DNA from 3 places in the Streptomyces viridosporus T7A genome. Region 1 is predicted to be linked to each of the others. Evidence: riboswitches for the same ligand, from Rfam matches in the RefSeq annotation. Region 1 holds a riboswitch; each other region holds the start of a gene.
The links. A riboswitch is a leader RNA that binds a small molecule or an ion and turns the genes downstream of it on or off. The one in region 1 is predicted to bind cyclic di-AMP.

Region 1 (3,264 bases):
CGGGCGCCCGCGTTCGCCGACAGCGAGGTCGAGCGGCTGGTCCGCAACCGCCTCGACGAGATCCCGCACGAGCTGGCCAACCCCGCCCGCCGGGCCGCCAAGGAACTCTCCAAGGAGCTGTTCCCGGCGAGTTCGCGCATGTCGCGCCCGCGCCAGGGCACCGAGGAGACGGTCGCCGGCATCGACTCCGCGGCCGTGCGCGCCTTCTACGAGAAGCACGTCCGGCCCGCCACGGCGACCGCGGTGGTCGTCGGCGACTTCACCGGGATCGACCTGGACGCGCTGCTCGGTGACACGCTCGGAGCCTGGACGGGCTCCCCGGCCCGGCCCCGGCCCGTTCCGCCGGTGGTCGCGGACGACACCGGCCGGGTCGTGATCGTGGACCGTCCGGGCGCCGTCCAGACGCAGTTGCTGATCGGCCGGGTCGGTCCGGACCGGCACGACCGCGTGTGGCCCGCACAGGTGCTCGGCACGTACTGCCTCGGCGGCACCCTCACCTCCCGCCTGGACCGCGTCCTGCGCGAGGAGAAGGGCTACACCTACGGCGTCCGGGCCTTCGGGCAGGTCCTCCGGTCCACCGCACCCTCCTCCTCCGGAGGGGCCGCCGGCGCCGCGATGCTCGCCATCAGCGGCTCCGTCGACACGCCGAACACCGGGCCCGCCCTGCAGGACCTGTGGACGGTGCTGCGCACGCTCGCCGCGGAGGGACTCACCGACGAGGAGCGGGACGTCGCCGTGCAGAACCTGGTGGGCGTGGCACCGCTCAAGTACGAGACCGCCGCGGCCGTCGCGAGCACCCTGGCCGACCAGGTCGAGCAGCAGCTGCCCGACGACTACCAGGCCGAGCTGTACCGGCAGCTCGCCGCGACCGGCACCGTGGAGGCGACCGCCGCGGTCGTCAACGCCTTCCCGGTGGACCGTCTGGTGACCGTCCTCGTCGGCGACGCGGCGCAGATCAGGACGTCCGTGGAGGCCCTCGGGATCGGTGACGTCGCCGTGGTGACGGCCGAGTAGGCGGCCGCGGAGGACGCGCACGCGCGGGGCCCTGGTGACCCACGGGTCACCAGGGCCCCCTTATGCCCGAATTGGGGTGGAGGTTGCCCATCTGCCCTGTGGGATGCGCTACAAAACCCGGGTTCCGGTTGGGAATTGAAAGCCCGCCCGCTTAGCGTCTTCCGGGCTGTTCGTCGGGCAGTGCGCCGCACCCGCGGCACCGGGCAGCCATCGCCGAATCCCCTGCGGCGCGAGCCGGGGGGAGCCGGGGACCCGCATGCAGTCCCTGGGGTGAATCGGACGCCCGCGCGTGTCGCGAGGGGGTCCGTAGGAGACCTTCCTGCTCCGAACCCGTCAGCTAACCCGGTAGGCGAGAGGGAAGGAAAGGACCAGCCTGCACATGGCGTTCACCCGCGCCACCGGGAAGCACCGTCGTCCCCGCCGGATCGAGCGCGGCACCGCCCGCGCGGCGGGCGTCGCGGCCCTCACCACCACCGGCGTCGTCGGCTCCTTCGCGGCCCCCGCGCTCGCCGCCGAACCCGCCGCCGCGCAGACCGGCCTCACCCCCGTCATCACCCTGGGCGACGAGGTCGCCGCCCAGGTCGACGCCCAGGCGGCCGCCCAGCACGAGGCCGCCCGGGAGGCCGCCGAGACCGCCGCGCGGAAGGCGGCCGAGGAGGCCGCGCGCGAGAAGGCGGCCGAGGCGGCCGAGGAGGCCCGCGCGGAGGAGGAGCGCGCCGCGCGGGAGGCCGAGCGCGCACGCCTCAACACCTTCGTCTCCCCGATCCCCGGCTCCTACGTCTCGACCGGCTACAAGAGCGGTGGCGCCGTCTGGTCCTCCGGCAGCCACACGGGCGTCGACTTCCACGCCGCGAGCGGCACCCCCGTCCAGTCGGTCGGCATGGGCACCGTCGTGGAGGCCGGCTGGGGCGGCGCGTACGGCAACCAGGTCGTCATCAAGATGCACGACGGCACGTACACCCAGTACGGTCACCTGTCGTCCATCGGGGTCTCGGTGGGACAGCAGGTCACCGCGGGGCAGCGGATCGGCCTGTCCGGCGCCACCGGCAACGTCACGGGCGCGCACCTGCACTTCGAGGCCCGTACCGGCGCCGAGTACGGATCCGACCTGGACCCCGTCGCCTACCTCCGCGCGCACGGCGTGAACCTCTGACGCGCGTCCGCCTCCGGCACGGAGTGCGCCCCCGCTTCCCGGCCCCGGCTTCCGAGCCGGGGCTTTCGGCGTCGCTAGGGAAGGGGCGACCGAAAAACAAGCATGGATTCCGGCCCGGCATCGGAAATTCCCGCCGACTGCAATAGAGTCACGTGCAATGGAGTCACGGAACGCACGTCAATCGTCGGCGTGTCACGGGAATTGATCCGGAGGTCGGTCATGCGCATTCCCGCGCACTCGGTGTGCACGGCGATCCGGGACGACATCGTCGCGGGTGTCCTCGGGCGCGGCAGCCGGCTCACGGAGGAAGTGCTCGCCCGCCGTTACGGCGTCTCCCGCGTCCCCGTCCGGGAGGCCCTGCGCACGCTGGAGGCCGAGGGCTTCGTGGTGACCCGGCGGCACGCGGGCGCGTGCGTCGCGGAGCCCACCGAGCAGGAGGCCGCCGACCTGCTGGAGATGCGCCTGCTCCTCGAGCCGCTCGGCGCCCTCCGCGCGGCCCAGCGCCGCACCGGGGCCCACGTGAAGGTGCTGCGCGGTCTGGTCCGCCTGGGGCAGGAGCGCGCCCGCCGGGGCGCCGGCGACGACCTGCGCTCCCTGGGCGGCTGGTTCCACGAGACGCTCGCCCAGGCCTCCGGCAGCCCGGCGCTGGCCTCGACGCTGACCCAACTGCGGCACAAGATCGCCTGGCTGTACGCCGTCGAGGGACCCGCCGACCCGGTGGAGCACTGGACGGAGCACGGCGCGATCGCGGACGCCGTGGCACGCGGCGACGGCGAGCGCGCGCGGGCCGTCACGGCGCTGCACGCCGAGCGCGCGACCGCCGCGCACCGCCTGCGCTCCGCCTCCGGCGCCGACCGGACGGACCGCGCGGAGCGTGTGAGGAACTCGCAACATCCCGTAAACACGCCGAGCCTGCGCGCTTAACACAAAGGCCGTATAAAAAGAGAAGGAATCGGCGAGGGATTTGTTCCGCTGCCCTTTTCCGAGGGTGCGGAGAATGCGCGGCCACCTCTCCCGCGGCCGTGCCCTCCGGGGTTTCCGAATGCCCGTGAAGAAAAGCGGAGGCGGAAACGGGGCCGCCGGTCCGGAAGGGAAAC
Region 2 (3,264 bases), 1.0 Mb from region 1:
GTACAGCCGCGCGCTGTCGGCCGCGAGCAGCTTCGCGCCGGCGAGCGCCGAGATGGCGAGCGCCCCGCCCGCGACCCAGTGGTCGCCCGCTCCCCCGGCCACCTGCCACGGGTCGAAGAGGAACAGGGCGAGGACGTAGAGCACCAGCCCGAACCAGAACAGCACCAGCGCCACGCGCGCGAGCCAGGCCGCCGACTCGGCCGCGGCGAGCGCCGCGCCCAGCACGGCGAGCCCCTGGGTGGCCACGCAGCCCAGGAACACCGATCCCGGCATACGGGGCCGCCGGCGCCGTGCGACCAGGACGAGCAGCACCGGCCAGAGCACCGCCGCCAGGACCAGCAGCGCCCCGGCGAGGGCGAGCCGGCCCAGCGCGGCGAAGCCGGTGCCCAGCACGGCCGTGGCCGCGACGGCGGTCAGCGCACCGGGTGTCCCCGCCTCCGACACCCACCGCGCCCGGTCCCGCAGCAGTCGCAGGACGAACTCCGCGGCCAGTCCGAGCCAGGCGGCGCAGGCGAGCACCAGGACGATCCGGGAGAGGAGCCCGCGCCCCGCCAGGTGCAGGGCCACCGACACGGTGCCGGTCGCCATCACGGCGGCACCGGCCGCCGGCGGACGCTGCGCCCACCAGGCGCGGAGGGAGGAGAGACCGGGCATGCGCAGATGCTAGAAGCCCACCGGGCGGCCACCGCACCGCCATGCGCGTGGAGCGGCGCGGAAGAACACCGCGCGGCGCCGCCGGTCAGGCCGGGCGCACGACGCTGTGGATCGAGGACTCGCCGTCGTAGTAGATCGACTCCTCCCGGACGTACGTGCCGGGCTTGGGGGCGTGGATCATCTTGCCGTTGCCGACGTAGAGGCCCACGTGGGTGACGTCGTCGTAGAAGAAGACGAGGTCACCGGGGCGCGCCTGGGACACGGGGACCCTCGTGCCGGCGTTCACCTGGTCGTAGGTGGTGCGGGGGAGGGTGACGCCGGCGGCCTTCCAGGCGGCCTGGGTGAGGCCGGAGCAGTCGTAGGAGCCCGGGCCGGTGGCGCCCCAGACGTACGGCTTGCCGATCTGCGCGCGGGCGAAGGAGAGGGCCTTCTCTGCCTCGGCGGTGTACGAGGAGCCGGCCGACGACGAGGGCGAGGCGGTCGAACCGGAGGACCCGGACGCGTCCGGGGTGCCGCTCTCCCGCTGAGCCGCCGCCTCCCGGGCCTCCTCCTGGGCCCTCTGCTGCTCCGCCTGCTGCCGGGCCAGCTCGGCGGCCTTGCGGGTGGCCTCCTCCTGCTTCCTCCTCTCGATCTCCGCGAGCCGCGCCTTCTCCTCGGCGGTCAGCTTCGACAGCAGTTCGCGCGCGTCCGCGAGCTTCTTCTGGACGGTCGCCTTGGCCGTCTTCAGCTCGTTCTGCGACTCGGTGAGCGTCTCGAGGCTCTCGGCGGCCTCCCGGCGCTTCTTCATCGTCTCGGACTGCTGCGTGACGTAGGCGTCGACCGCTTCCTTCTGGCGGCCGGTCATCCGGTCCATCAGCTGGTTCTGGTCGAAGAAGTCCTGCGGCGAGTCCGCGAGCAGGAAGGTCGCGGTGTCGGGGACGCCGGCGCCGGTCCGGTACTGGGCGGCGGCGTAGGACCCCAGCTCCTCCCGCGCCTCGTTGAGCTTCTGGGCGCGCTGGGCCACGTCGTCGAGGAGGGTGTCGACGCGCTTGCGCTGCTTCGCGGTCTTCTCCTTGGCCGCGTTGTACTTCTCGGTCGCCGACTCCGCCTGGCGGTAGAGGGCGTCGACCTTCTTCTCGACCTCCTCCAGACTCGGCTTCCCGTCGTCCGAGGGGGCGGCGTTCGCCGTCTGGGACAACAGGGCCACGGAGGTCAGGGCCGCCGTGGCGAGGGCGGGGGTCCGTATGCCTGCCACGCGCGTGCCGGGGGTGCGCGACTTGCGGTGCGACGCCAAGGGAGGCGACTCCTTCCAGTGCTCCGCCTACCGGGTTAGCTGTCGGGTTCGGGCGGGTGCTTCGGAAGGGTTGCCCTACGGCCGCTCCGCGAGGGAGTGGGCCGATTCACCCCAAGGTCTCGGTTGGGTCCCCGGCTCCGGCCGCCGCGGGGGCGGTGCCGGACTCGGCGGAGGCCGCGCGGCCCGGCGAGGTTCGCCGGTGGGGGTCGAGCGGCCTGCCCGCACCGTAGCCAACTCGTGTGGCGCCTGTGAAGGTTGACGGGTGATATGCCCGATACGTTTTCGTGACCTTGCGCGCCGTGTGACCCAGGGTGAGACGGCGGTTCTGAAGCGTGCGCGGGGCGCGGCGGCCGGGACGGCGTGCCGGCGGTCCCGGGAACCTCGGGGATGTTCCCCGGGTGGCCGCGGGCTACCGGTGAGGCGGCCTAGACTCGGAGAGCGATGAGCAGCCTCTTTGACGAAAGCTTCCTGGCCGACCTCCAGGCCCAGCAGGGCCCCGAGGACGAGCCCCCGCCGCCGCCCGAGGACGAGCACGTACCGGAGCCCGTTCCGGACGACCTGTTCGGCGGGAGGTTCGACGTGCCTCCGGAGCGGGAGGCGTACTACCGCGACGGCGCCCCGCGCCCGGCGCTGGACTCCGCCGCCCTCCTGGAGGGGCTGAACGACAACCAGCGCGCCGCCGTCGTGCACTCCGGCTCGCCGCTGCTCATCGTGGCCGGCGCCGGCTCCGGCAAGACCCGTGTGCTCACGCACCGCATCGCGTACCTGCTCGCCGAGCGGGGCGTCCATCCCGGCCAGATCCTCGCGATCACCTTCACCAACAAGGCCGCCGGCGAGATGAAGGAGCGCGTCGAGCAGCTCGTCGGGCCGCGCGCGAACGCGATGTGGGTGATGACCTTCCACAGCGCGTGCGTGCGCATCCTGCGCCGCGAGAGCAAGAAGCTCGGCTTCACCTCGTCGTTCTCGATCTACGACGCCGCCGACTCCAAGCGCCTGATGGCCCTGGTCTGCCGCGACCTGGACCTCGACCCCAAGCGCTTCCCGCCCAAGTCCTTCAGCGCCAAGATCAGCAACCTGAAGAACGAGCTGGTCGACGAGGAGGACTTCGCCGCCCGGGCCGCGGACGGCTTCGAGAAGACCCTCGCCCAGGCCTACGCCCTGTACCAGTCGCGGCTGCGCGAGGCGAACGCCCTGGACTTCGACGACCTGATCATGACGACGGTCAACCTGCTCCGCGCCTTCCCGGACGTCGCCGAGCACTACCGCCGCCGCTTCCGTCATGTTCTCGTCGACGAGTACCAGGACACCAACCACGCCCAGTACGCCCTGGTCAGGGA
Region 3 (3,264 bases), 4.5 Mb from region 1:
GCCCGCGCGTACTCCGGCGTCTGCAGCAGCCCGGGGATCACCGTGGTCTCCAGGGTGCGCATCGCGCTCGCCTGGGACTCCAGGCTGATGAAGTCCCGGTAGGTCGGCGGCAGGACGCCGCGGTAGGCGTGCCACCAGTGGTGACGGCCGTCGCCGTCACCGGAACCCGACAGCATCAGCAGCAGTTCCCGCAGCTGCGGATCGGTCACGCCGTAGGCGTCGAGCAGCGAGCGGACATCGGCCGGTTTCACTCCGCTCGTGCCGGTCTCGATGCGGCTCACCTTCGACTGGTGCCAGCCCACCAGCCGGGCCGCCTCGCCGCTGGTGAGCCCCGCCGAAGCGCGCAGCGTGCGCAGTTCGGCGCCCAGTTTCCGGCGGCGCACCGCGGGACCGTGCTGCATGGACTCTCCTTACTCCTTCCGAGCCGCCCGGATACGGTCTTCCGTCGCAGGGTTCACCGCTTCGGGCGACAGATATATGCATATCTTGGTGGATCGCCGCCCCGCGCCGTGCGGTGATGGCACTCTGGCGGCGAAGCACCAGTGCGGGACCGTACTCGAACCATCCCCTCCGTGTCGGACTGCGCTCCCGTGGGAAAGGGACGACATCGCCATGGCAGACCATCTGGAAGCATCCGTCACTCTGCCGAGCGATCCCGCCTCGGTCTCCGCGGCCCGTGCCCATGTGAGGGACGTGCTGGCGGAGTGGGGCATGCCGGCGGACGCGGACGTGTCCGACACCGTCCGGCTGATCGTCTCCGAACTCGCCACCAACGCCGTGCAGCACACCTTCGGGCAGTCGCCCACCTTCACGGTGGACATGGTCCTCGACCGCGACGAGCGGCTGCACGTCGGTGTCACCGACAGCCATCCGCGTTTCCCCAAACGGCTGCCCGCCGCGGTGCAGCAGGACAACGGCCGCGGACTGGTCATCATCCGCTGCCTGACCGCGGAATGCGGGGGGAGGCTCAGAATCCGCCCCACGCGTGAGGGGGGCAAGACCGTCTCCGTCGAACTGCCGTGGACCCTGCCTCCCGCCGCGGAACCCACCGCGGAGCCTGCCGCGGAGCCGGTCACGACGGGTCGGCAGGAACCGTAGGGGCCGTCACGGCGAGGGGACGGTCGGCGAGGTGCCGGCGCAAGGGCCCGGACGGGCCGCGGCCGATCCGGCGGGGCCACACGGCGCCGTGGGCCGGTGTTCCGCCCCGGAGGCACCGGTTGTGTGGTTCCGGGATCGTGCGCCGCGCCGTGCCGGGCGAGCCGGGGCGTGAGGTGAACGCGAGCGGCAGCGGGAAGGCGAGGAGGATCCGTACGCCCGCCCGGGTGACCCGCGGTTCTGGAACGGCCCGGCGAAGTCTCGGCCGGCTCGTCGCGGCGGGGTCCCGTCGCGTGCGGGGGCGATGCCGGCCCGTACGGTGACGGGCGAGGTGACGGGCGACCGGCTGAGGCCGCGTCACGCCCGGTGGGGCGGCGGTGCGTCGGGGCACCGCCGCCCCCGGCGGATCACTTGACCCGGCCGTACCAGACGCTGCTGGTCCAGATCTTCTGCAGGCGCACCACGTCCCCGGTCTTCGGGGCGTGCCAGATCTTGCCGTTGCCCGCGTAGATGCCGACGTGGTAGATGCTGCGGCCCGAGTGGAAGAACACCAGGTCACCGGCCTTGCGGTTCTTGGCGGAGATGTGGCTCGTCTTGTTGTACTGCTGTGCGGCGGTGCGCGGCAGTGTCTTGCCCGCCTTCTTGAACGAGTACAGGGTGAGCCCGGAGCAGTCGAACCGGGACGGTCCGGTGGCGCCCCACTGGTACGGCGCTCCCTTCTTGGAAGCGGCGACGTTCAGAGCCTTGGTGGCCGTGCTCGCGGCGGCCGCGTCCGAGGCGGCTCCCGGGACCACGATCGAGCCGCCCACGGCGGCCAGGGTGAGGGCCGAGGCCGTGCCGGCCCGGGCCATGAGAGACGGGACACGATTGAGCGCAGTCATGCGCAACCCTTCGTCAGCCGCCTGTGAAGGATGACCTGTCGGATTCGGGCTGGCGAAGTGGCCCGGCCGCACACGTGCGGCTTCACCCCAAGGGCTGCTCGGAACTGGCGTTCCGGCGACCCGTCGTGCTTGGGTCCTCCACTCCTGCCGATCCACTCCTTGTCGACCGGTCATCCGGGCGGCGGCAGGATTCGGCGTCCGCCCGGATCGCCCCGCCGCGGCGGCGGGGTCTTGTCGTCAGTCAGGGATCTTGTCCCATGCCCGGCCCGAAATCCCAACTGAACCGGGGATTTGTGTTGTTACTCACCACTCATCCGTTCGGGTGGACAGTCTCCTGTTCGGTTCGCTGTCAAGAGCCCCGAAAGGCCTCGGACCAGCGTCGGAATGCTCAATTCCGCCCACTGGCCCCGCGTGTTGCGCAACTTCGGCGCCCCGAAAAAAGCAGGTGCATCTACGCCGGATGGGGGTAAGCCGTTTGGTCCGTTTCGGCTCCGGTCCGGACGCGCCCTCGCCGGGGACGGCCGCCCGGACCGGGGTGGGCGTCAACTGCCCGGGGTCGGCGGCAGGATGAGCCGGGCCGTGCGCCGTTCGCCGTCCAGCACCCGCAGGGCCCGGCCCAGCGTGGCGGAGTGCAGTTCGGTCTCGCCGCGCCGGTGCATCACGGTCAGCGCGTCGCGCAGCGCGACGGCCTTGCCGACCAGTGCCTGCGCGGCGCGCAGGCCGCGGTAGGTGTCACCGTCCGAGGCGGGGTTGATGCGGCCGAGCAGGTCGACGACCTCGAGGTAACGGTCGATCAACTCGGCCTCCGCGCGGGTCAGCGCGGGCAGCGGAGGGAGTTCCGGGGGCAGCATCGACGGCTCACCTCGCGTCGTCGGCGGGGTGCCCGCCCCTGCGGTCGGGCACGATCCGGTCCGCCAGGCCGTGGTCCACCGCCGCCCGTGCGTCGAGGACAGTGTCCCGCTCGAGGTCCGCCCGGGCCTGCTCCGGGGTGCGGCCCGCGTGCCGGACGAGCATGTCCTCCATCCGGGACCGGATGCGGCCCAGCTCCTCGGCCCGGGCCGCGAGGTCGCTCGCCCGGCCCTCCAGCGGCCCGGACGGATCGGGCTGACGGAGCACCAGGCGGGCGCCGGGCAGCACGCACCGCTTGCCCGGGGTGCCGGCGGCGAGCAGCAGCGCGGCGGTCCCCTCGGCCCGGCCGAGGCAGACCGTCTCCACGTCGCAGGAGACGAAGCGCAGCGTGTCGTAGATCGTCGACATGGCGTGGAACGAGCCGCCCGGGGAGTTGACG

Region 2: another riboswitch for cyclic di-AMP. It lies ahead of CP969_RS23645 (C40 family peptidase); the one in region 1 lies ahead of CP969_RS28020 (M23 family metallopeptidase).
Region 3: another riboswitch for cyclic di-AMP. It lies ahead of CP969_RS07290 (C40 family peptidase); the one in region 1 lies ahead of CP969_RS28020 (M23 family metallopeptidase).

Annotation. Positions count from the first base shown of each region.
Region 1 covers NZ_CP023700.1:6,070,682-6,073,945, forward strand. Annotated here, with positions in the region: gene CP969_RS28015 (M16 family metallopeptidase) at 1-1,014, shown strand, start outside; cyclic di-AMP (ydaO/yuaA leader) riboswitch at 1,216-1,381, shown strand; gene CP969_RS28020 (M23 family metallopeptidase) at 1,394-2,167, shown strand; gene CP969_RS28025 (GntR family transcriptional regulator) at 2,387-3,091, shown strand.
Region 2 covers NZ_CP023700.1:5,070,786-5,074,049, forward strand. Annotated here, with positions in the region: gene CP969_RS23640 (tellurite resistance/C4-dicarboxylate transporter family protein) at 1-654, opposite strand, end outside; gene CP969_RS23645 (C40 family peptidase) at 740-1,927, opposite strand; cyclic di-AMP (ydaO/yuaA leader) riboswitch at 1,935-2,092, opposite strand; gene pcrA (DNA helicase PcrA) at 2,369-3,264, shown strand, end outside.
Region 3 covers NZ_CP023700.1:1,550,140-1,553,403, reverse strand. Annotated here, with positions in the region: gene CP969_RS07300 (helix-turn-helix domain-containing protein) at 1-401, opposite strand, end outside; gene CP969_RS07295 (ATP-binding protein) at 613-1,098, shown strand; gene CP969_RS07290 (C40 family peptidase) at 1,503-1,976, opposite strand; cyclic di-AMP (ydaO/yuaA leader) riboswitch at 1,980-2,183, opposite strand; gene CP969_RS07285 (hypothetical protein) at 2,519-2,827, opposite strand; gene CP969_RS07280 (ATP-dependent Clp protease proteolytic subunit) at 2,835-3,264, opposite strand, start outside.